2 regions of the Pseudomonas sp. TSO6 genome follow, and region 1 is predicted to be linked to the other one. Evidence: riboswitches for the same ligand, from Rfam matches in the RefSeq annotation. Region 1 holds a riboswitch; the other holds the start of a gene.
What was found. A riboswitch is a leader RNA that binds a small molecule or an ion and turns the genes downstream of it on or off. The one in region 1 is predicted to bind cobalamin.
Positions count from the first base shown of each region.

Region 2: linked by a shared signal. The riboswitch ahead of ACN6NG_RS19020 (ABC transporter substrate-binding protein) and the one ahead of ACN6NG_RS15345 (CbtB domain-containing protein) in region 1 are both predicted to bind cobalamin.

Region 1 covers NZ_JBLZWV010000034.1:52,981-63,500, reverse strand. The annotation lists gene ACN6NG_RS15370 (response regulator transcription factor) at 1-290, opposite strand, end outside; gene ACN6NG_RS15365 (DUF1272 domain-containing protein) at 513-755, opposite strand; gene cobM (precorrin-4 C(11)-methyltransferase) at 822-1,574, opposite strand; gene ACN6NG_RS15355 (cobalamin biosynthesis protein) at 1,608-1,997, opposite strand; gene ACN6NG_RS15350 (CbtA family protein) at 1,997-2,683, opposite strand; gene ACN6NG_RS15345 (CbtB domain-containing protein) at 2,693-2,881, opposite strand; cobalamin riboswitch at 2,976-3,199, opposite strand; gene ACN6NG_RS15340 (TonB-dependent receptor plug domain-containing protein) at 3,367-5,841, opposite strand; gene ACN6NG_RS15335 (LLM class flavin-dependent oxidoreductase) at 6,077-7,177, opposite strand; gene ACN6NG_RS15330 (LLM class flavin-dependent oxidoreductase) at 7,205-8,539, opposite strand; partial or broken gene ACN6NG_RS15325 (IS630 family transposase) at 8,929-9,042, shown strand; gene ACN6NG_RS15320 (RHS repeat-associated core domain-containing protein) at 9,158-10,051, opposite strand; gene ACN6NG_RS15315 (dipeptide ABC transporter ATP-binding protein) at 10,286-10,520, opposite strand, start outside.
Region 2 covers NZ_JBLZWV010000042.1:77,386-87,905, forward strand. The annotation lists gene ACN6NG_RS19010 (TonB-dependent receptor) at 1-1,654, shown strand, start outside; gene ACN6NG_RS19015 (acetyltransferase domain-containing protein) at 1,798-2,964, shown strand; cobalamin riboswitch at 2,993-3,190, shown strand; gene ACN6NG_RS19020 (ABC transporter substrate-binding protein) at 3,301-4,311, shown strand; gene ACN6NG_RS19025 (FecCD family ABC transporter permease) at 4,311-5,327, shown strand; gene ACN6NG_RS19030 (ABC transporter ATP-binding protein) at 5,324-6,112, shown strand; gene ACN6NG_RS19035 (pseudoazurin) at 6,130-6,564, shown strand; gene ACN6NG_RS19040 (OprD family porin) at 6,561-7,898, shown strand; gene ACN6NG_RS19045 (hypothetical protein) at 8,021-8,335, opposite strand; gene ACN6NG_RS19050 (GNAT family N-acetyltransferase) at 8,467-8,964, opposite strand; gene ACN6NG_RS19055 (hypothetical protein) at 9,095-9,574, shown strand; gene ACN6NG_RS19060 (sensor domain-containing diguanylate cyclase) at 9,640-10,520, shown strand, end outside.

The DNA.
Region 1 (10,520 bases):
ATGCCGGCATCCAGACAGCGCCGCACGTACAGGTCGGTGGCCTGGCCGGTCAGCACCATGATCTTGGGCACTGCCTCCAGGCACTGCAGGCGTTTGATCACTTCCATGCCGTCCAGGCCGGGCAGGCCGATGTCGAGCACTACCACGTCCGGGCGCAGGTCGCGGGCTACCTGTGCCACTTCGCTGCCGTTACCCACCTCGCCAACGACATGAAAACGTTCACCCTCCAGTAGTAGGCGCAAAGACAGTCGGACAATGGGGTGGTCGTCGACGATCAGCACGGTTGTCATGTGGAAAACTCCTGTCAAGATGTGGTCCGCTTCCTGGAACACTCAGGAATACGTCTGCAAGTGGGTTAATCGGAAGCGCTGCAAGATACGACCAATCCCGAGGTTTGGTAATGCCGAGTATAGAAGTGTTGATAATCCGCGCGCTTGTTGTTGAAAAATCCTACAAGCAATGGGAAAGGCATCACCCTATCAAAGCGGCAATGCCGGGTTTGAGGTGTGGAGTCAGGCGCAAGCAGCGTGTGCTTTGTTCACGCGTTGGGTGGCAGCGGGGTTATTGACCAGCGCCTGGCCGACCCGCGTCGGGCGGGCCACCAGCTGGCCGGCACAGTTGGGGCATCGGCCCTTGAAGCGGGTATCGGCGCAGGCGCGGCAGAAGGTGCATTCGAAGGAGCAGATCAGCACATCGGGGCTGTCGCCCGGCAGGTCGGTATCGCAGCACTCGCAGTTGGGGCGTAATTCCAGCATGGGTGTGACTCCTGTTCGCAGGCGGGAACCCGGAGTCTGCTACGCCCGTGGCAATGCTGGCAATGCTCAGTCGCCAGGGCGGTACAGGTGCGCGTGCCCGGCACGGTACAAGGCCGACTCGGCGAATGGAGTGTCCCCGAGCACATGGCCTACAAGGATCAGCGCCGTGCGGCGAAAATCCTTGGCTGCGACGCGCTCGACGATATCGCCAAGGGTGCCGCGCACCCAGTCCTGGTCTGGCCATGTGGCACGATGGACCACCGCCACCGGGCAGTGCGCGCCATAGTGCGGTAGCAGTTCTTCGACGATCCGCGACAGGTGCTTGACCCCCAGGTGAATCGCCAGGGTGCTGCCATGGCGCGCCAGGTCGCCCAGTTGTTCGCCGGGTGGCATTGGCGAACTGTCGCCATAGCGGGTGAGAATCACCGTCTGCGCGACCTGTGGCAGGGTCAGCTCGCAGCCAAGCAGAGCGGCGCTGGCCGCCGTGGCCGTGACCCCGGGTATGATCTGGTAATCGATGCCCAGTGCCTGCAGGTGGCGAATCTGCTCACCGATGGCACCGTACAGGCCGGGGTCGCCGCTGTGCACCCGGGCCACGTCCTTGCCTTGTTCGTGCGCGCTGCGCATGGCGGCGATGATCTGCTCCAGGTGCAACTCGGCACTGTTGATCACGGTCTCGGCCTGGTGGCCTTCGAGCACGGCAGCAGGTACCAGTGAGCCGGCATAGATGATCACCGGGCACTCGCGAATCAGCCGTTGGCCCTTGACCGTGATCAGTTCCGGGTCGCCGGGGCCGGCACCGATGAAGTACACCGTCATGGAAAGTCCTTGCAGGAAAAAGAAGCGAAATGTTCAGTAGGCCAGGGCGAGGGTCGCCGGGCCCAGTACCTGGCGGGTCAGCAGCAACCGGGCTGTGCTCCCGGGCTGCTCGCTGGCGAGGGCCAGCGCCGCGCTTTCGGCCACGCCCCAGCAGCCGCTGTGGGCATGGGCTGTGGCAGAGCGGTGGCTGAGCAGCGGCTCAAAGGCTTGCAGTTGTGCGCTATGGTACAGCACCAAGGGCAAGCCAAGGCGTGCGGCCAGTTGCTGCAAGCCGGCTTCGTCGGCCTTGAGGCTGATGCTGGCAATGCCGCGCAGGTCGGCAAGCGCCAGGCCCTGGCTAGCCAGGGCGTGGTGCAGCAGGGTTTGCAGGGTGTCCGCCGGGCAGCCCCGGCGGCAGCCGAAGCCGGCGTAGAACGCTGGCATCAGGCCTGGCTGGAGCGGCGGAACAGCCACGCACTGAGCAAGCCCAGGGCCACCCAGAAGGCAACGTTGGTCAGCCAGGAAGCCATCTTGAACTGGGTCTCCAGTGCTTCGGGAGCCAGGCTATCATGTACTTCGGGCTGTGGAGCGCCGATCACATGGGGGATTATCAGCAGCACGGCGCCCAGCGCCTTCAGCAGCCAGTGGCGGGCGAACACCAGCAAGGCCAGGCCAACGGCGGTGGCGCTGGCTGTGCCAATCCACCAGGCCTGGCGTTGCCCCAGGTCGGCGGCGGCAGTGCCGGGCAGCTCCGGTGGCAGCCCCAACGTCGGGGCCAGGCAGAACACGGCAAAACCGGCCAGGCCCCACAGCGCACCGGTGCCGAGACGCTGCGGTTCGCGCAGGCTGTACAGGGCGGCGAGAATCAGGGCGAAGCCGACCGCAACCACCAGGTTGCCCCCGGTGGTGGACAGCACCCGCTGCCAACCGTCTTCCGGCGACCAGGCTTCGGCGCTGTGCTCATGGGCGGCCACTTCGCCACCATGTTCGTGCTGTGCGGCCGGGGCCGAGGATTCGTAGGTTTCCGCCTCAAGAATCAGCGGGGCGACCCAGAAGCTTTGCAGCAGGGTCAGCAGCAGGGCCGCAAGCAGCCCGCTGAAGCCCGCGGTACGGGCAATGCGCGTGATCATCAGGCGTACTCAGTGGCAGGGGAAGGCGGCGCTGTGGCGGGTGTCGTGGGCGGCGTTGTGCACGGCCTCGATGTGCGAAAAGCCGGCGAAGTACACCAGGCACAGGCCCAGCAGGCTGGCGCCGACGGCGATGACGACGCGCTGGCTGAGGGTGACGGGTGTGGCAAGGCTGTGTTGCTTGGTGCTGGTGACGGGCATGACGCGTTCCTCTGCTTTTTGTGGGCAACGGGCAAGCGCGGCATCCCCGATGCGGGGCCGCCCAGGGGAATGCAACAGCGCCCGCCCACCGCGGGGTGTTCATGAACGCCAGGCCGGTCTCCGGGCTTGCGAGGAGGAGCAGGGCTCCTGGAAAGCGTCACCTTCCCATGCCGGACTACATGGCACAGTGGTAAAGACGCTTCACTCGCTTACCGTTGCGGGGGCAGCACCGGCCTTGTCCGGCCCTGCTGGAGGGCCTGGGACGCACCGGTTTCCCGTTTCACCCCCTGTGGGGGCACCTGAACGTGAGGCATAAGGAGAGCATGGGGGCGGGGTTTGCGTCAATTGCCAAGTGCCGAAGGTGCCACGCACACCTGTGGGAGCGGGTTTACCCGCGAACACCGGCTTTGCCGGTGCCATGCACCGGGTTGGATGCTTCGCGGGTGAACCCGCGCCCACAGGCCAGGAGCAAATGTGCAGATGCTTCAGAAGTCATAGGCCAGCTTGGTGTACCAATAGCCGCCACCTGGGTGGAACGGTGGGTTGCCGTACGCCGCCTGGTTGCCGTTGGCGTTGTAGACGCCGTTCTTGTCGGGCCGCACATTGAAGATGTTGGTGCCACCCACACTGACGGTCAGGCTGTCGAACAGCAGGTAGGACAGGTCCAGGTCGGTGACCCACTTGGCGCCGAAGGTGCGGTCCTGGGCCTGGTTCTGCTGCCAGGTTTCGACCTTGCCGTAGCGGGTGGTCTGCAAGGTGCCGGTGAAGTTGCCCAGCAACCACTGGCTGCCCAGTACCCATTTGGTTTTCGGCGAGGCTGCCACCAGGTCGCCTTCGCGGCCATGGCCGACCACGTCGATGCCGGCAGCGGCCAGCGCTGCGGGCGTACCCCGGGTGCCGCGTACGGTAGTCTTGTTCCAGTTGAAGCCCAAGGTCCAGCGCACATCGCCCCAGGCGCCGAACTCGCTGGTGTGATCACCCACCAGGTCGAGGCCGCGGGTGCGGGTGTCGAAGGCGTTGGTGTAGTAGTTGATCCAGGTGGTGCGTGCCAGGCCGAGCGATTCGAGGATGTCGCCAATGGCACCGGCACCGTTCTGCCGGTCGTAGAGGTTTTCGGTGAGCAGGATGCGGTCGTCAATGTCGATCAGGTAGGTGTCCAGGGTAACGCTGGTGCGACGCGCCGGTTGCCAGGTCAGGCCAAGGCCGGCGTTGCGCGATTTCTCCGGGTCGAGCTTGTCGCCGCCGAATGCGAGCGCGGCTGCACTGCCGGGCGCCACGGTGCGGCGCAAGGCCGGCACCACATTGCCGTCGGCGTCCAGCGCGGTGCGGTTGTCGCTGACGGTGTAGCCGCTCTGGGTCAGCGACGGGGCGCGGAAGCCGCTGCCCAGGGTGCCGCGTACCGCCACGGTTTCGCTCAGTTCATAGCGTGAATTGAGCTTGAAGCTGGCGGTGTTGCCCGAGTCGTCGTCGTAGTGCTCGACGCGCGCGGCGGCGCCCAGGTACCAGCGCGGCGTCAGGTCCAGGCCGAGGTCGATGTAGGCGGCATAGTTGTTCCGCTTCACATCGGCCTCGTCTTCCGGGCGAATGGTCAGCGCAGCCTGGGCGCCCACTGCGGTCTGGCCGTTGGCCAGCGCATAGAGCGGGTTGGGGCGCCCGTCCGCCAGGGTAGCCGGGTAAGTGTAGGGCCCGACGCTGTAGGCGATGGGGTCGCCGGCAAAGGTCTGGAAGCGCTCCCAGCGGTGCTCCAGGCCGGCCGAGACGCGGGTCGGTACTGCCAGGCCGAACAGGCCGTCGAAGGCGCGGGTGATGTCCAGGTTGTTCACCCACTGGTCGAACTGCAACGTCGCCAGGTCATCGAACGAGGTTGGCGAGGCCGGGCCGTAGGTGGGGTTGATGGTCAGGTCGCTGGACTGCTGGTTCTTGTTGCGCCCGTAGGTGGTGGACAGGTCCCAGTCCCAGGCACCGGCGGCGCCACGTGCGCCGAGCAGCCACTGGTAGTCGGTGTCCTTGATGTTGTTGAGCGGGAAGTATCCGTCGGGGAACAATTCGGGGATCGAGGCGTTGCTGTTGGGCAGGCGGTAGTTGTTGAAAGCCTCCAGCTTGCGCTCGGCATAAGTGGCGAACGAATACAGCTTCAAATCGTCGCTGATGGGCAACTCTGCGTTGTAACCGAGGTTGAAGGCGCGCAGGTCAGGGTCGCCGTTCTTCACCGCCCGGTGGTCCCAGGCGGCCTGGCGGTCGTCTTCGAAGTAGGCGCGGTAATCGGGGGCGGCCTTGTCGATCCAGTTGGCGGTGCCGCGCTTGCGTGCCTCGCCCGACAGGTGCAGGAAACCGCCGTCACCCAGGCTGAAGCCCTGGTCGCCCGCCAGCTTGATGGTTTCGCCCTGGCCGCTGTACAGCTGGCCGTAACTGCTTTCGTAGTGGCCGCCGCTGCTGGCGCTCTTGAGGATGATGTTGATCACTCCGGCCACCGCATCCGAGCCGTACTGGGCGGCGGCGCTGTCTTTCAAAACCTCGATGTGCGACACCGCACTGACCGGGATCATGTCGATATCCACGGCGTTGGCACCGCTGTTGTCGGTCGAGCCGCTGGCCGGCACGGCGCCGTTGTGGCGGCGTTTTCCATTGACCAGCACCAGGGTGTAGGCCGGGCCCAGGCTGCGGTTGCTCAGTGGCCGCACGCCGGACTGGAAGCCGGCAATGTTGGTGCCGAAGTTGAACGAGGGCAGTAGTTTGGAGATGGCCTCGGACAACTCGGCGCGGCCGGTACGCAATAGCTGCTCGCTGCTGATCACGTCGATGGGGGCCGGGCTGTCGGCGACGGTGCGCTGGTTGCCTCGCAGGCCGGTGGAGATCACCGTGACGGTGTCCAGGCGCGGGTCTTCGGTAGTTGGGGCGGCATTGGCGAACGGGGTGAGCAGGCAGGCCAGGGGCAGGGCGAAAAGCGGTGTTCTAGACATCATGTCCTCGGAGTGCGGTGGAGCACGCAGGCGAATAGGCGCCAGGTCCTGATAAGGCTGGCGTACGGTGTTGGGGAAGTGTTTGCCTGCACCGGCCTCTTCGCGGCGGTTCGACGCCTCGACGAGCCCGCTCTCACAGGAATTGCACAGGCCTTGAGGTCAGTGATTTTCCTGTGGGAGCGGGCTCGTCGAGGCGTCGAACCGCCGCGAAGAGGCCGGTACAGCGAGTAGAGGTCTAGGCCGTGCGAGCGCTGCGCCCAGCCTCACGCTGTTCAACCAGCGCACGAATCCGCGGGATCAGGTCCTGCCCGTATTCCACCGCATCGCGCAGCTGGTCAAAGCCGCGGAACAGGAAGGTGGTCACCCCCAGTTCGTAGTAGGCCAATGCGGCCTCGGCCACCTGGTCCGCAGTGCCTACCAGCGAAGTGGAGTTACCGGCACCGCCACCCAGCGCCGCAATCTCGGTCCACAGCCGGGTGTCATGCACCTTGCGCTGACTGGCCAGTTGCACCAGGCGTTCGGAGCCGGCGTTGCTCTTGCCGAAGTTTTTCTCGCGGCGGTTGCCCTGGCGAATACCGATGCGGTTCTGGGCATCGGCCAGAATACGCTCGGCGCGGGCCCAGGCTTCGGCCTCGGTGCCGCCCAGGATCGGTCGCAACGACAAGCTGAAGCGGATGTGCTTCTCGCGCCCGTAGCGGGCGGCAGCCTTGCGCACCTTGGCGATGCGCTCGCGTACCTGCTCCAACGGTTCGCCCCACATCATGTAGACGTCGGCGTGCTTGGCGGCCACCTCGACTGCGGCGTCTGACGCGCCGGAGAAGTAGATTGGCAGATGCTGTACCGGTTTAACCAAGGTCAGGTTGTCTTCAACGCGGTAGTGAGTGCCCTGGTGGTTGAACGGCTCCTGGCGGGTCCAGGTGTTGCGCAGTACCTGCAGGTATTCATCGGTACGAGCATAACGGGCATCCTTGTCGAGGAAGTCGCCATCGCGCTGCAGGTCGCCGCTATCGCCGCCGGTGATGACGTTGATCGAGGCCCGGCCCCCGCTCAGCTGGTCAAGGGTGGCGAACTGGCGGGCAGCGAAAGTTGGCGCCTGGAAGCCCGGGCGGTGGGCGACCAGCAGGCCGATACGCTCGGTAAGCGCTGCCACGTAGCTGGCCAGGATCATCGAGTCCGGCGCACTGGTGTTGACTGCCAGCAATGCCTTGTCGAAGCCGCCATATTCCTGGGCCTGGGAGAAGGCCTTGATGAAATTCAGATCAACCAGCGGGCCACGTGGCGCCTGGGATTCGCTGCTTTCCTGCGGGCCGATGAGGCCGATGAATTCGAGGCTCATGAAACAAAACTCCTTGTCTGGGTGGGCTCAGGCAACCGCTGTCTGTTTGCGGCGCAGGGTGTTGCGGTTTTCTGGCACGCTGAGGCCGAAATTGTCGCGCAGGGTTTTACCGGTGTACTCACTGCGCACCAGGCCACGGGCTTGCAACAGCGGTACCACGTGTTCGGTGAAGTACTGCAGACCGTCCGGTAGCAACGAGTTGATGATGAAACCGTCGGCAGCGTCGTTTTCGAACCAGTGCTGCAAGGCATCGGCAACTTGCTCGGGGGTGCCGACGAAGTCTCTGCGTGGGCGCGAGAAGCGCAGTGCCAGTTCGCGCAGGCTCAGGCCTTCATCACGGGCCAGTTGCTTGAGCTGGTCCGAGGTGCCCTTGTGGCTGTCGTTGCCCAGGGTGCCGAGGTCGGGGAAGGGCGCGTCCAGGTCATGCTGGCTGAAGTCGTAGTCGTTGAAGGGGCGACCCAGGGCAACCAGGGCATCCTCGATGCTCACCAGGTTGACGGCCTGCTGGTAGCGCTGTTCAACCTCCTCGGCGTTGCGGCCGACGATGGGGCGGATGCCGGGCAGGATGAATAGTGCGTCGGGGTCGCGGCCATGGCGCGTGGCACGCTGCTTGAGGTCCTGGTAATAGGCGTGAGCGTCGTCGAACGATTCCGGGCTGACAAAGATGGCGTCGGCGTTCTGCGCCGCAAAGTTGCGGCCGTCTTCCGACACCCCAGCCTGGAAGATCAGCGGCTGGCCCTGGGGTGAGCGCTGGATGTTCAGCGGGCCCTTGACCTTGAAGTACTCGCCCTGGTGACCGAGGGTATGCAGTTTGGCCGGGTCGAAGAACTGCCCGCTTTGCTTGTCGCGGGTAAAGGCGTCGTCTTCCCACGAGTCCCACAGCCCCTTGACCACATCCACATGCTCACGGGCAATCCGGTAACGCACGGCATGCGGCGGGTGTTCAGCCTTGCCGAAGTTGTCGGCGGTGCCGGAAAGCCAGGAGGTCACCACGTTCCAGCCAGCACGCCCGCCGCTAATCAGGTCCAGCGAGGCGAACTGGCGTGCTACCTGGAACGGCTCGGTGTAGCTGACCGTGACCGTGGCCACCAGGCCGATGTGCTCGGTAACCGCAGCCAGCGCCGAAAGGATGGTCAGCGGCTCGAAACGGTTGAGGTAGTGGGGGCTGGAACGGGCGTGGATGTGCAGGCTGTCGGCGATGAAGCCGAAGTCGAACTTTGCCGCCTCGGCCAGCTTGGCCTGCTGTTTATAGAAGCCGAAATTGACACTGGCATCGGCCAACGCCTCTGGGTGGCGCCATTCGCCCCAGCCGTGGCCGACGCCATGGATCATGGCGCCCAGGCGGATCTGTCGTTTGCTCATCGGAGTACCTGTGGGTTGTGCTGCAAATGGAATGGGGACGGCCATGCGTCACCTGGCCCGTGGGCGAAGATGAGGCAGGGGTGCGGGTGAGGGAGGTGGCATGCGTGCAAGGCTCCTGGGGTGGTCGTGGTGGACGGCCTCCGCCAGGAAAGGGGTCGGTCTGGAGTGACCTTAGCGGGTGTGGGGTGGGGTTGTGAAAGGCTTTGTGGTTCTATGCTAATTATAAAATGCAGAAATAATCGTAATTAATAATGATGCTTTATGTGCATTTTGAATTTGGGGCTGATCTGAGATTTCTGGGGGCGCAAAGCAGCCCCCAAGGCCCTCAAGTTCAAGCCACAACAGTGATCGACCGCCCAGGAACGGAGGCAATCAGTTCTCGCGTGTATTCACTATTCGCCGCATTGGATGTTGCAACCGGGGAAGTCATCGGCCAGCTGAAGCGCCAGCATCGAAGCACCGAATTCCTCGCGTTGCTGAGGGAAATCGACACATCAGTCCCTTTCGGTAGAATAAAAAAGGCCGAGGACATCCTTGCCTCAGTCGCCCGCACGGCACGGGCACTGGGCAGTAAATTTTTAGTGAAACTTCTAAAACATCACCCTACTGCCCTACGGCTTATCTGGGGTGTGGGGAGTAAGTTTTTAGTCGGTAAACATCTTCGGGAAGATCGCCAGGTAAGCGCCTGATCCGCATCGAAATTTTAGTATAATGGCCTTCTTTCTGAGGGATCCATGCGGTTGTATCAATTGTGCCACCCGCAGCCCTCACAACAACCCCGGCCGAGTCAGCTAAATGTTGAGGAAAATTGGTCTTCCCCAAATTGCAGGCAAGGAGTGTGATTTTTCTATAATCTTTAGGGTTTAAATTATTTGATGACATCCAGCTTGTAAGCTGCGCTTGTGTTTTATTTTGTCCTGCTATGGAAATAGTTTGCCCTTGACCATGTGTGAAAATCACTAGCTTAGGTTTACGAAAAAAATCGTTAGTGGTTTTGTAAAGTCCGTCGCCGTCTTCCCCCCAGCTGTAAATTTCCTTCAATTTTTTATACGAGTTATACTTTCGACCAAAAAAGCGTGCGACGCTGGATTGGCCGTCCGGATCAGAGTTATTAACCGGATCATTCAGTGCATAGGCGTATGAGTTGATCCCGCCTTTGCCAAACGGACTCACCCTGTCAGGGCTTGTGAACCGCATCAATGTTGAAAGCCAGCGATAGCCAGCGCCTAATGGGTACTGCTGGCTCACTGGGTCCCATAGTTCTCCATTGAATCCCACCGGCACGTCGACAATTCCACGAGCAAAGCCAAAAGCGGAGTACACAATCAACAGACGGTCATTTGGGCTGATCGCTCCCTGAAGCGAATGCATACTATCAATAGCGGCCAGATCGGAAGGGCGCGATGCGCTATGCTGTATGGCAAGCGCTTGGCGACCCTGTCGCAGTATCCGGGTAGTCTTGGGGGGATGGATTAAAGTTGTGGGGTAAGTTTGTTGGTAGAAACGCAGCATTTGATAGGCTCCCGGTTTCCCTTTACTTCACTCTCATGGTTTCTCCGTAAGCTTGCAACTGGTAGAAATGTTAGGCCGCGGGAATCGCGTGAAACATATTCATTGCGCGCAACCTGACGTTGATATAGCGACACTTAGCAGCCCATCGCGACACAGGGTCGCTCTAAAACGGACCGCGTGGCCCCGTAGTCACCGCGACCGTTCCTCTTAAGTAGTCTCTCAAGGGTTTCAAGCTCAAGCCGCAACAGTACCCAACCGCCCGGGGACAGCGGCAATCAACTCTCGCGTGTAATCACTCATCGGCCTGTCGAATACCTGCGCCACCGTCCCGCGCTCTACCACCTGCCCCTGGCGCAGCACCAGCACCTGGTCGGCCATGCTCGCCACCACCGCCAGGTCATGCGACACCAGCACATAAGCCATGCCCAGCTCCCGTTGCAGCTCATCCAGCAGTGCCAGAATCTGTGCC
Region 2 (10,520 bases), on a different contig from region 1:
TGGCGAAGGCGCCACCGGCGCGGTGATCAACGTGATCCCGAAAAAACCGTTTGCCGGTGAGGTGCGCAACCACCTGCGCCTGGGCTACGGCTCGTGGGACCGCCAGCAACTGGGCCTGGACAGCGGCGGCAGCCTCAGCGAGCGCCTGAGCTATCGCCTCACCCTCAACCAGCAGGCCGGCAACGGCTGGGTCGACCGCACCACTTCGCGCAGCCTGGCCCTGAGTGCCGCGCTGCGTTTCGATGCCAGTGACGACCTCAGCTTCACCCTTGCCCACGACCGTGGCGATGCAGAGCCTGCCAACTACTACGGCACCCCGCTGATCGACGGGCACTACCGCAGCAGCCTGCGCAAGAAAAACTACAACGTGCAGAACGACGTGCAGCACTACGTCGATGAGTGGACCCGGCTGACCACCGACTGGACGTTGAACGACCACGTCAGCGCCAGCAATCAGCTGTACTACATCAAGAGCCGCCGCCACTGGCGCAACGCCGAAGACTACAGCTGGGACGCCGAGCGCCAGCAATTGCAGCGCGGCAGCTACCTGGAAATCAAGCACAACCAGGAACAGTTCGGCGACCGCCAGACCTTCACCTTTGACCACAGCGTGTTCGGCCTGGCCAGCAAGACCGTGGTCGGCGCGGAATACAACAAGGTCCGCTTCAACGTCGACAGCAACGCGCCCTACAACGATGTGGGCGGCGACTACATCGACCCCTGGCAACCAGAACCGGGCTGGTTTCACAGCGCCTCGCCGCTGCGCCCGCAAACCTTGTCCAGCACCCACACCTTTGCCCTGTTCGCCGAAAACCGCCTGCAGCTGAGCGACCGGCTGTCGCTGGTCACCGGCGTGCGCCGCGACCAGAACCACATCGACCGCACCAACCTGACCAACGACAGCCGCAGCGACCGCAGCCTGCAAGGTGGCAACTGGCGCGCCGGGCTGGTGTTCGCCGCCACCGACGACCTGTCGCTGTACGGGCAGTACTCCACCAGCCAGGAGGGGGTCAACAACCTCATCAGCCTCAGCCCCACCCAGATGCACTATGACCTGACCGAGGCGAAGCAGACCGAGGTAGGCCTCAAGCAGCGCTTCTGGGACGGCCGTGGCGAATGGACGCTGGCCGCCTACCACATCGTCAAGAAGAAGCTGCTGGTGGACGACCCGATCACCCACGAGAAGCAACAAGCTGGGCAGCAGACGTCCGATGGCCTTGAGGCAACACTGGAACTGGCATTGGCGCATCAGTGGCAGGTGTCGGCCAACGCGTCGCTGGTGCGCGCCAGGTATGACGATTTCGACGAGATGGTCGGCGGCGTAGCGCAGGACCGCGCCGGCAACCGGCCGGCCAACGTGCCACGGCGTACCGCCAATCTGTGGCTGAGCAAAGGCTTCGGCCAGCAGGTAGAGGCCGGCATTGGTGCGCGCTACGTAGATGAGCGTTATGCCGATACCGCCAATACCCAGAGCGCCCCCGGGTACACCGTGGTCGATGCCAACATCGCCTGGCAGGTGCTGCCGGATGTGAAGTTGGGGCTGCAGTTGAACAACCTGTTTGATCGTGAATATGTGCAGTCGGCGTTCAGTGGGCAGCAGTGGTTGATGGGGATGCCACGATCGTACTTTGCGACGGTGGATTACAGCTTCTGATCTGAGCCTGCCTGTGCCGGCCTCTTCGCGGGCTCGCCCGCGAAGGGGCCGGCACAGGTAACACAAAAAACCCCTACCCACCTCTAACCAATTAGTTATAAGATAACATTTCACATGACATTCATTCCTATCAGCGACCCTCCATGACAAGCGCCAGCGCCACGCCCTCCTTGATCACCCAGCGCCTGCAGAGCATCGATGCCCTGCGCGGCCTGGTGATTCTGTTCATGCTTCTGGACCACGTCCGCGAAACGTTCTACCTGCACCGCCAGGTCAGCGACCCGATGACCATCGACGCCACAGAGCCTTCGCTGTTCTTCAGCCGCACCCTGGCCCACCTGTGTGCGCCAGTGTTCGTCCTGCTGACCGGCCTGTCGGCCTGGCTGTATGGCGAAAAACACCAGGGCCGTGGCGATGTCTCGGCGTTCCTGTTCAAGCGCGGGCTGTTCCTGGTGGTGCTGGAATTCACCCTGGTCAACTTCGCCTGGACCTTCCAGCTGCCCCCTAGCGTCATCTACCTACAAGTCATCTGGGCCATCGGCGTCAGCATGATCGCCCTGTCGCTGCTGGTATGGCTGCCACGTGCCGCCCTGCTCGCCCTGGGCGCAGTCATTGTCGCCGGCCACAACCTGCTCGACGGCCTGCACTTTGGCGTGGAGTCTGCCCTGCACGTGCCATGGGCAATCCTGCACGACCGTGGCTGGCTTGAGTTCTCCGAAAACCTGCGCCTGCGCACGTCTTACCCGGTGCTGCCTTGGATCGGCGTCATCGCCCTGGGTTATGGGCTGGGGCCCTGGTTCGCCCGTGGCAGCCTGGCCGGCCAACGCCAGCAGCGCCTGCTGCTGACTGGGCTGATCGCATTGCTCGGCTTTGTCGTGTTGCGCCTGTTCAACGGCTATGGCGAGGCGCCGTGGAGCGGTTACCCGACCCTCACCCAAACCGTGATGAGCTTCTTCAACATCACCAAATACCCGCCGTCACTGCTGTTCCTGGCCCTGACCCTGGGCTGCGGCCTGCTGTTGCTGCGCGCCTTCGAGCGCGCCGGCCAGGCCCGGTGGATCAGCGCGCTGGCAGTGTTTGGCGCAGCACCGATGTTCTTCTACCTGTTGCACCTGTACGTGCTGAAGCTGCTGTACCTGGCCTGCGTGGCGCTGTTCGGCCTCAACCATGGCGACTATTTCGGTTTCGACGGCATCACGGCGGTGTGGCTGGGTGCAGCGGCGCTGGCGGTTTCGCTGTACTTGCCGGTGCGCGGGTTCGCCCGCCTGAAAGCGCGCCGCCGCGACATCACCTGGCTGAAGTACTTCTGAAAAGCGTTTTCACCCGGCGGCGCGATGGTCTACCATGCGGGCCGCCGGTTTCCACCACGGAATTAATAGGGAATCCCAGGCCCGTCAATACGGGCCAAACGGAACTGCCCCCGCAACTGTAGGTGCCGAGCCTGCTCCATCGATGCCACTGGGCCACGCGCCCGGGAAGGCCGGAGCCGGGCCATGACGCACCAGTCAGGAGACCTGCCGGCCTACATTTACCAACCGGCGGGGTGTCCGGGATTGGCCATCAGTGTTGCCCCTGCCATCGGCGGGGCTCGGCGATGCCTGTCCGTGCGTTCCTCACCCGAACTGTCCGATAGGAGATCGCCCAGCATGCTGCCCCGTTTCGCCACCCTGCTCGCCGGCCTTGGCCTTACTGGCCTGGCCCAGGCCGCTGCCACCCACTACCCGCTCACGGTCGAGAACTGCGGCAAACCGCAAACCTTCGCCCAGGCGCCGCAGCGCGCCGTCACCATCGGCCAGGCCGGCACCGAGATGCTCTACGCACTCGGGCTGGGCGACAGGCTGGCGGGCACTTCGCTGTGGTTCAACAACGTGCTGCCCGAGTACCAGGCGCAGAACGACAAGGTGCCGCGCCTGGCCGACAACGACCCCAGCTTCGAGGCCGTGGTCGGCAAGCGCCCGCAACTGGTAACGGTGCAGTTCGAATGGATGGTCGGCGCCCAGGGTGTGGTCGGCACCCGCGAGCAGTTCGATGAACTGAAGATCCCCACCTACCTGCTGCCGTCGGACTGCGAAGGCAAGGACAACCTGGTCGGCGCCGACGGTACCCGCCTGCAGGCGTTCCAGGTCAGCAGCATCTACAAGAGCGTCAGCCAGCTGGCCGAGATCTTTGATGTGCAGGACCGCGGCACTGCGTTGAATGCCGAGCTGAAAGGCCGCCTGGACAGCGCCAAGGCACAACTGGCCGGCAAGGACCTGTCCACCACTTCGGCACTGTTCTGGTTCTCCAGCGCCGACCTCGACATCGACCCTTACGTGGCGGGCCGTCAAGGGGTCGCTGACTTCATGCTGCGCACGTTGGGCGTGCGCAATGTGGTCGAGTCCACCGAAGAGTGGCCTACCGTAGGCTGGGAAACCCTGACCAAGGCCAACCCCACCTGGCTGATCATCGCCCGCATGGACCGCCGCCGCTTCCCCGCCGACGACTACCAGAAAAAGCTGGAATTCCTGCGCAACGACCCGGTAACCCGCAACATGGACGCGGTGAAGCACAACCGCATCATCGTCCTCGACGCCGACGCCATGCAGGCCGGCATCCGTTTGTTCCGTGGCCTGCAGACTCTGTCCGCCGCCTTCGCCAGCGGTAAAGCGGCCCAGTGATGATTCGCCTGTTACCCTGCATCGCAATCGCCTTGGCGGCACTGTTGGCCGCCTTGCTGGCCGGCACTGCCATCGGTGAGACCAACCTGTCACCCAGCGTGGTCGGCCAGGTGCTGGCCAACCACCTGTGGCAGGCCGGCTACCCGGTTGACCCGATCGACGCCGGCATCGTCTGGAACTACCGCCTGACCCGCACCCTGGTCGCTGCAGCCTGCGGTGCCGGCCTGGCCACCTGCGGTGTGGTGCTCCAGGCGCTGCTGCGCAACCCGCTGGCCGAGCCGTACCTGCTGGGCTTGTCGGCCGGCGCCTCGACCGGTGCAGTGCTGGTCGGCCTGCTGGGCCTGGGTAGCCTGGCGCTGAGCATGTCCGGTGGCGCCTTCATCGGTGCATTGGCTGCGTTCGCCCTGGTGCTGCTACTGGCCCGCGCGGCCGGCCCAGGCAGCAACAACGCGCAGGTGATCCTCGCCGGCATCGCCGGCTCGCAACTGTTCACCGCCCTCACCGCTTTTCTCATCACCAAGTCGGCCACCGCCGAACAGGCACGCGGCATCCTGTTCTGGCTACTGGGCAATCTCAGCGGCGTGCGTTGGCCTTCCGTGTGGCTGGCTGTGCCGGTGGCGCTGTTCGGCCTGGTGGTGTGCCTGTTGCACCGCCGCGCGCTGGACGCCTTCACCTTCGGCGCCGATTCGGCTGCATCGCTGGGCATCCCGGTGCGGCGCACCCAGTTACTGCTGATCAGTTGCACGGCACTGGTCACGGCGGTGATGGTGTCCATCGTCGGCGCCATCGGCTTTGTCGGGCTGGTAATCCCGCATGCCCTGCGCCTGCTGCTCGGCCCCGGGCACAGCCGCCTGTTGCCCGCCAGCGCACTGGGCGGCGCACTGTTCCTGATTGCCGCCGACGTCCTTTCGCGCACCTTGATTACAGGCCAGGTGATTCCCGTGGGCGTGGTAACCGCACTGATCGGTGCACCGGTGTTCGCACTGATTCTGGTCAGCCGCCGAGGGCACTCATGACGGTCATGATCGCTGCACAGCTTGCGCCACTGAGCTGCCAGGGCCTGGGGCTGCAACTGGCCGGCAATACCGTGCTGCGCGATATCGACCTGCACGTTGTAGCAGGTGAAACCCTGGGCATTGTCGGCCCCAACGGCTCCGGCAAATCCTCACTGCTCAAGCTGCTGGCCGGGCTGCGCAAGCCGGCCAGCGGCAGCGTGCAACTGCTGGGCGAACCGCTGGCACAGCTGCCCCGCCGCCGTGTTGCACAGGCCCTGGCGCTGGTTGAGCAACAGGCTGACACCCTCGATGCAATCAGTGTGTTCGATGCCGTTGCCCTGGGCCGTACGCCTTGGTTGTCGGCACTGGCACCGTTCTCTGGGGAGGACCGTGCCATCGTCGAGCAGGCCCTGGCTGACCTCGACGCCCTGCACCTGCGCACACGCCTGTGGGGTTCGCTGTCGGGCGGCGAGCGCCAGCGCGTGCACATCGCCCGCGCCTTGGCGCAACGGCCACAGGTACTGTTGCTGGACGAGCCGACCAACCACCTGGACATTCAGCACCAGCTAAGCCTGCTGCAGCAGGTTCAAGCCTTGCCGGTCACCACGCTGGTGGCCTTGCACGACCTCAACCAGGCACTCACCTGCGACCGCGTCGCGGTGCTCGACAAGGGCCACCTGGTCGCCCTTGGCAAACCGTTCGACGTCCTCACCCCCGAGCGCCTGCTGTGCACCTTCGGCGTACATGCCCGCTACCTCACCGACCCCTTCGATGGCGCGCGCATCCTGCGTTTTCGCGCCCCCTGAACCAGGAAGTTCTACTGATGCTGCTGCGCCCTGTTGCCCTGCTGCTTGCCAGCGCCCTGCTTGCCCCCGCCGCACTGGCCGAGGTGCATGAAGTGAAAATGCTCAACCGCGGCAGCGAAGGCGCCATGGTGTACGAGCCGGACCACCTGCGCATTGCCCCCGGCGACACCGTGCGCTTTCTGCCCACCCAGAGCGGGCACAATGCGGCCAGCGTGCCCGGCCTGCTGCCCACCGGCGCCGAACCCTTCAAGAGCAAACTGAACCAGCCGTTCGAGCAAACCTTCAGCGTGCCGGGCGTATACGGCATCCAGTGCATTCCGCACCTGGCGATGGGCATGGTGATGGTGATCCAGGTGGGTGATGCGCCGGCTGCCGAATTGCCAGCCAGCTTGCCTGCACGGGCGCATGCCCGCTTCGCGGCCCAGTTGCAGAAGCTCGAGGCCGCGCGATGAACCGGCTGTTGTTGGCGTTGCCGTTGCTGGGTTTGTCGCCCTTGGCCCTGGCCGACTCCGCGCAGTCGCAAAGCAACGGTTTTGTCGAAGGCAGCAGCTGGAGCATCCTCAACCGCAGCGTATTCGACCAACGCGACTACAAGCACGGTGGGCGCAACAGTGCCGCGCGCAATGCCTACAAACCGCGCAACGAACGTAATGGCAAGGCCGAGGAATGGGGCTACGGTTTGATGGGGACATTTCAGTCCGGCTTCACCCAGGGCCTGATCGGTGTTGGCGTCGATGCCCATGGCTATCTGGGCGTGCAACTCGACAGTGGCGGCGGGCGCGCAGGCAAAGCGCGCCTGCTGGGGGTAGATAACGATGGGCACCCGAAAAACGAATACAGCCGTGCAGGCGCAGCGCTGAAGTTGCGGGCGTCCAATACCGTGCTCTCCTATGGCGAGCAACGGGTCAAGACCCCGGTATTCAGCTCTTCCGACAGCCGCCTGCTGCCCGAAACCGCTACAGGGTTCTTCCTCACCAGCAACGATTTCGACACGCTCAAGCTGCTGGCCGGGCACTTCAACGAAAGCACCGACCGCAATGCCTCCAGCCACGACAAGGGCTTCGTGGTGAACTACTCCAACGGCAAGCAAGGCAACAGTTTCGACCTGGCCGGTGTGGTGTGGAACCCCGGCGCAGCGTTCACTGGCAGCCTTTATACCTCGCGCTACGAAAACAGCTGGAACCAGCACTACCTGGGCAGTACCCTCAGCCATGCGCTGGATGACCGACGCAGCATCAGCCTGGACCTCAACCTGTACCGCACCACAGACACTGGCAAGGCGCTGTCCGGGCGCATCGACAACACCACCTGGAGCCTGGTCTCGCGCTACAGCCAGGGGCCGCACGGTTTCAGCCTTGGCTGGCAGCAGGTCGACGGCAACACCCCGTTCGACTACGTGACGCGAGGGGCAATCTTCATTGCCAACGCCGTGCAGATGTCGGACTTCAACGCCCCGAACGAGAAGTCCTGGCAGGCACGCTATGACCTGAACATGGGGGCCTATGGGGTGCCGGGGTTGAACCTCACGGCGCTGTACGTGAGGGGGTTCGATATCGACGGCACACATGTCGACCCCAATGGCGGGTATGCGTACCTGGGGTATGGCAAGGGTGGCAAGCATTGGGAGCGCGACCTGGAGGCGCGGTATGTGGTGCAGAGCGGCAAAGCCAAGGGGACGACGTTCTCGGTGAGGCATAACGTGCACCGGGGGAACACGGCGCAGGCTGAGCTGGACGGGGACCAGATACGGTTGGCGGTGGAGTGGCCGTTGTCCGGGGGGTTCTGATAGATCGAGTTGCCTGATGGAGCCGGGGGCTGCTTTGCAGCCCATCGCGAAGCAAGGCCGCTCCTACAGGCATCGCGAAAAACCCGGGCTGCGCGACGCCTCTAGGAGCCGCCCAGGCTCTGTCATGCGAGCGAGCTACCCGCAGGCAACAACCCCCACTCCATCCGCTCCTGTTCATTCATCGCGACCAGCACCTCGGCAAACGCCCGTTCCAGCTCTGAACTGACGTTGCCAAACACCTGGTAATTGGTCAGCAGATACCGCTTCACCACCCTCGGCCAACGGCGTTCCTTGTGCGCCGCATTGATGATGCCCTTGGCGTCATGGTAGGTCGCCCCCCGCCACAGTTCTATCAACCTTTTTTCAAAATCCGCAAAGGTCCACCGGTCAATACGCTCTTCAAATTCGTCCAGCAGCTTGAGTTTGTACAGGGCCATGTATGGCATCGTGAGTCTCCCTCGGGTGCAGTGAGCAAGCCGTGCACAGGGGAAGGTAAGCAAGCCGGGCCGGTTTTGAAATGAACGCGTCGATCACGCCAAAAGCGCCGCTGTAGGCGCTTTCCCACAGGTCAGGGCAATCGCAAGTGCATGTGCGTAGTCTGCCAGACCGGGTCTTGCTCCACATCCACCACCGCGAACCCTTGCCGCTCCCAGAACGCAATGGCACCCGGCAGAAACGGATGCGTATGCAGGTACAGGCAGCCGATGCCTGCCTGCTCCGCCCGCTCGCGCAACGCGCCGAACAACGCGGCAGCCAGGCCATGCCGGCGGTAGGCCGGCAGCACGAACAGGCGTACCACTTCGACTACCCGCTCAGCGTGGTAATCAAGCTGGGCAAAGCGGTGGTCATAGGGCACGTAGCCGATCACCGCGACCAGCCGCCCGTCATCACGGGCCTCAAGAAAGCATCCCGCGCCGTCCAGGTAGGTGTCGGCAAAATGCGCAAGGTCGTGCGGCAATGGCGCCTTCGCAAGCATCGGGAAGAGCTCGCGGCGAGCGTTATCGACAAACGCCACGACTTCGGCAATGGCGACGCGCGCCACAGGTTGCAGGGTCCAGTTCGGCATGGGGCTGCTGGCAGTGGTTGGAGGGCACGGTTCTACCGCAGCGCGCCGTTCAAGGCAAATCACAAAGCTCGTCGTGGCCAGGCGGACATCGGTATAATCGGCAGTCTTCACTGCCCGACCAGGCCACGCCATGCCTCGCTTCCAGAAGTTGCTGTTGCCCCTGCTGCTGACTGCCGCCCTCACCGCCTGCGACCAGAAGCCCTCCCGCGAAGATCAGATCCTCGCCCAGCTGCCGCTGCAGGATGCCTACACCCACAACATCGAGCGCATGGCCACGCTGCTGGGCCGCACTCATCCGCAGCTGTCGCAGGCCACCATCCAGGATGTACTGCGCAAGTACCTGACCGTCGAGGACCAGCGCCAGGACTTGTTCCGGCTGTACAGCGAAAAGAACTTCAGCGACGCCGAATTTGCCACCATCGTTGCCGCCACCCAGGACCCCGCCAAGGCCAGGGCGCTGGAAGACACCGAAGCCGGCAAGCGCCTGAGCGAAAAACTCACCGCGCTGATGCGCGAAACCGCCCGCGACGTCAAGGTGCAAGCGCTGGTGGAGCGGCGCATGCAGCAGGTGGAAGACGAGCTGAACGCACTGGACAGGCCTGGTTCCTGAACGCGGCGCCCCATCCCCCCCTAGCGCGAAAGGTCGTCGCTACTTTCAATCACCCGAGGTCAGGATTGCCACACGCCAAGCACGGATTGCGCCTGGATCTACGCACACTCATTCTGGTGCTTTGCGCCCTCACCGCCCTGGTCATGCTGTGCGCCAGCTATTTCGCCAGCTACCGGGTGCAGCGCCAGCTGCTGATCGACCACGCCCTGGAAGCCAACCGGGTGTATGCGATGAAGCTGGCCAGCATCACCGAAACCTTCATCGGCAACGCCCAGCAGCAGTTGGCCTTCAGCGCCGGCGTACAAGGCCGGCAGCTGGGCGATGCCGCTGCGCTGCTGGTGGAGACCGACCGTGTATTGAGCCAGAGCATGGCCTTCAACTCCACCTTCGTGATCGATGCCAACGGCGTGCTGCTGGCAGTATCCCCTGCCCCGCTACGGCACCTGCTCGGCAGCCACGTACAGTCGCCCGGCGCTCAGGAAGCATTGCAAGAACGCCGCCCGCTGGTTTCCACACCCTACCTTTCGGCGGCCGACAACCTGGTGGTGGCGCTGTCGCAACCCGTTTTCGACAGCAACGGTCGCTACATGGGGTATGTCGGTGGCAGCCTGTACCTGCGTGAACGCAACATCCTCAACAGCTTGCTGGGCGAACATTTCTACAAGGACGGTTCGTACCTGTATGTGGTCGACCGCAACCGCCGCCTGCTGTATCACCCCGATAGCGAACGGGTCGGCACAGTGGTGGAGGGCAATGCGCTGATCGACCAGCTGGCGACCCTAAACAACGGTACCCGGCAACTGACCAACAGCCAGGGTGTGGAAATGCTCGCCGGGTTTGCCACTGTACCCAGCGCCGGCTGGGGGGTAGTGGCGCAGCAACCGCTGGCGCAGACGGTGACGCCACTGAACCACCTGATCCTCAACGTGGTGGGCACTTCTGCGCC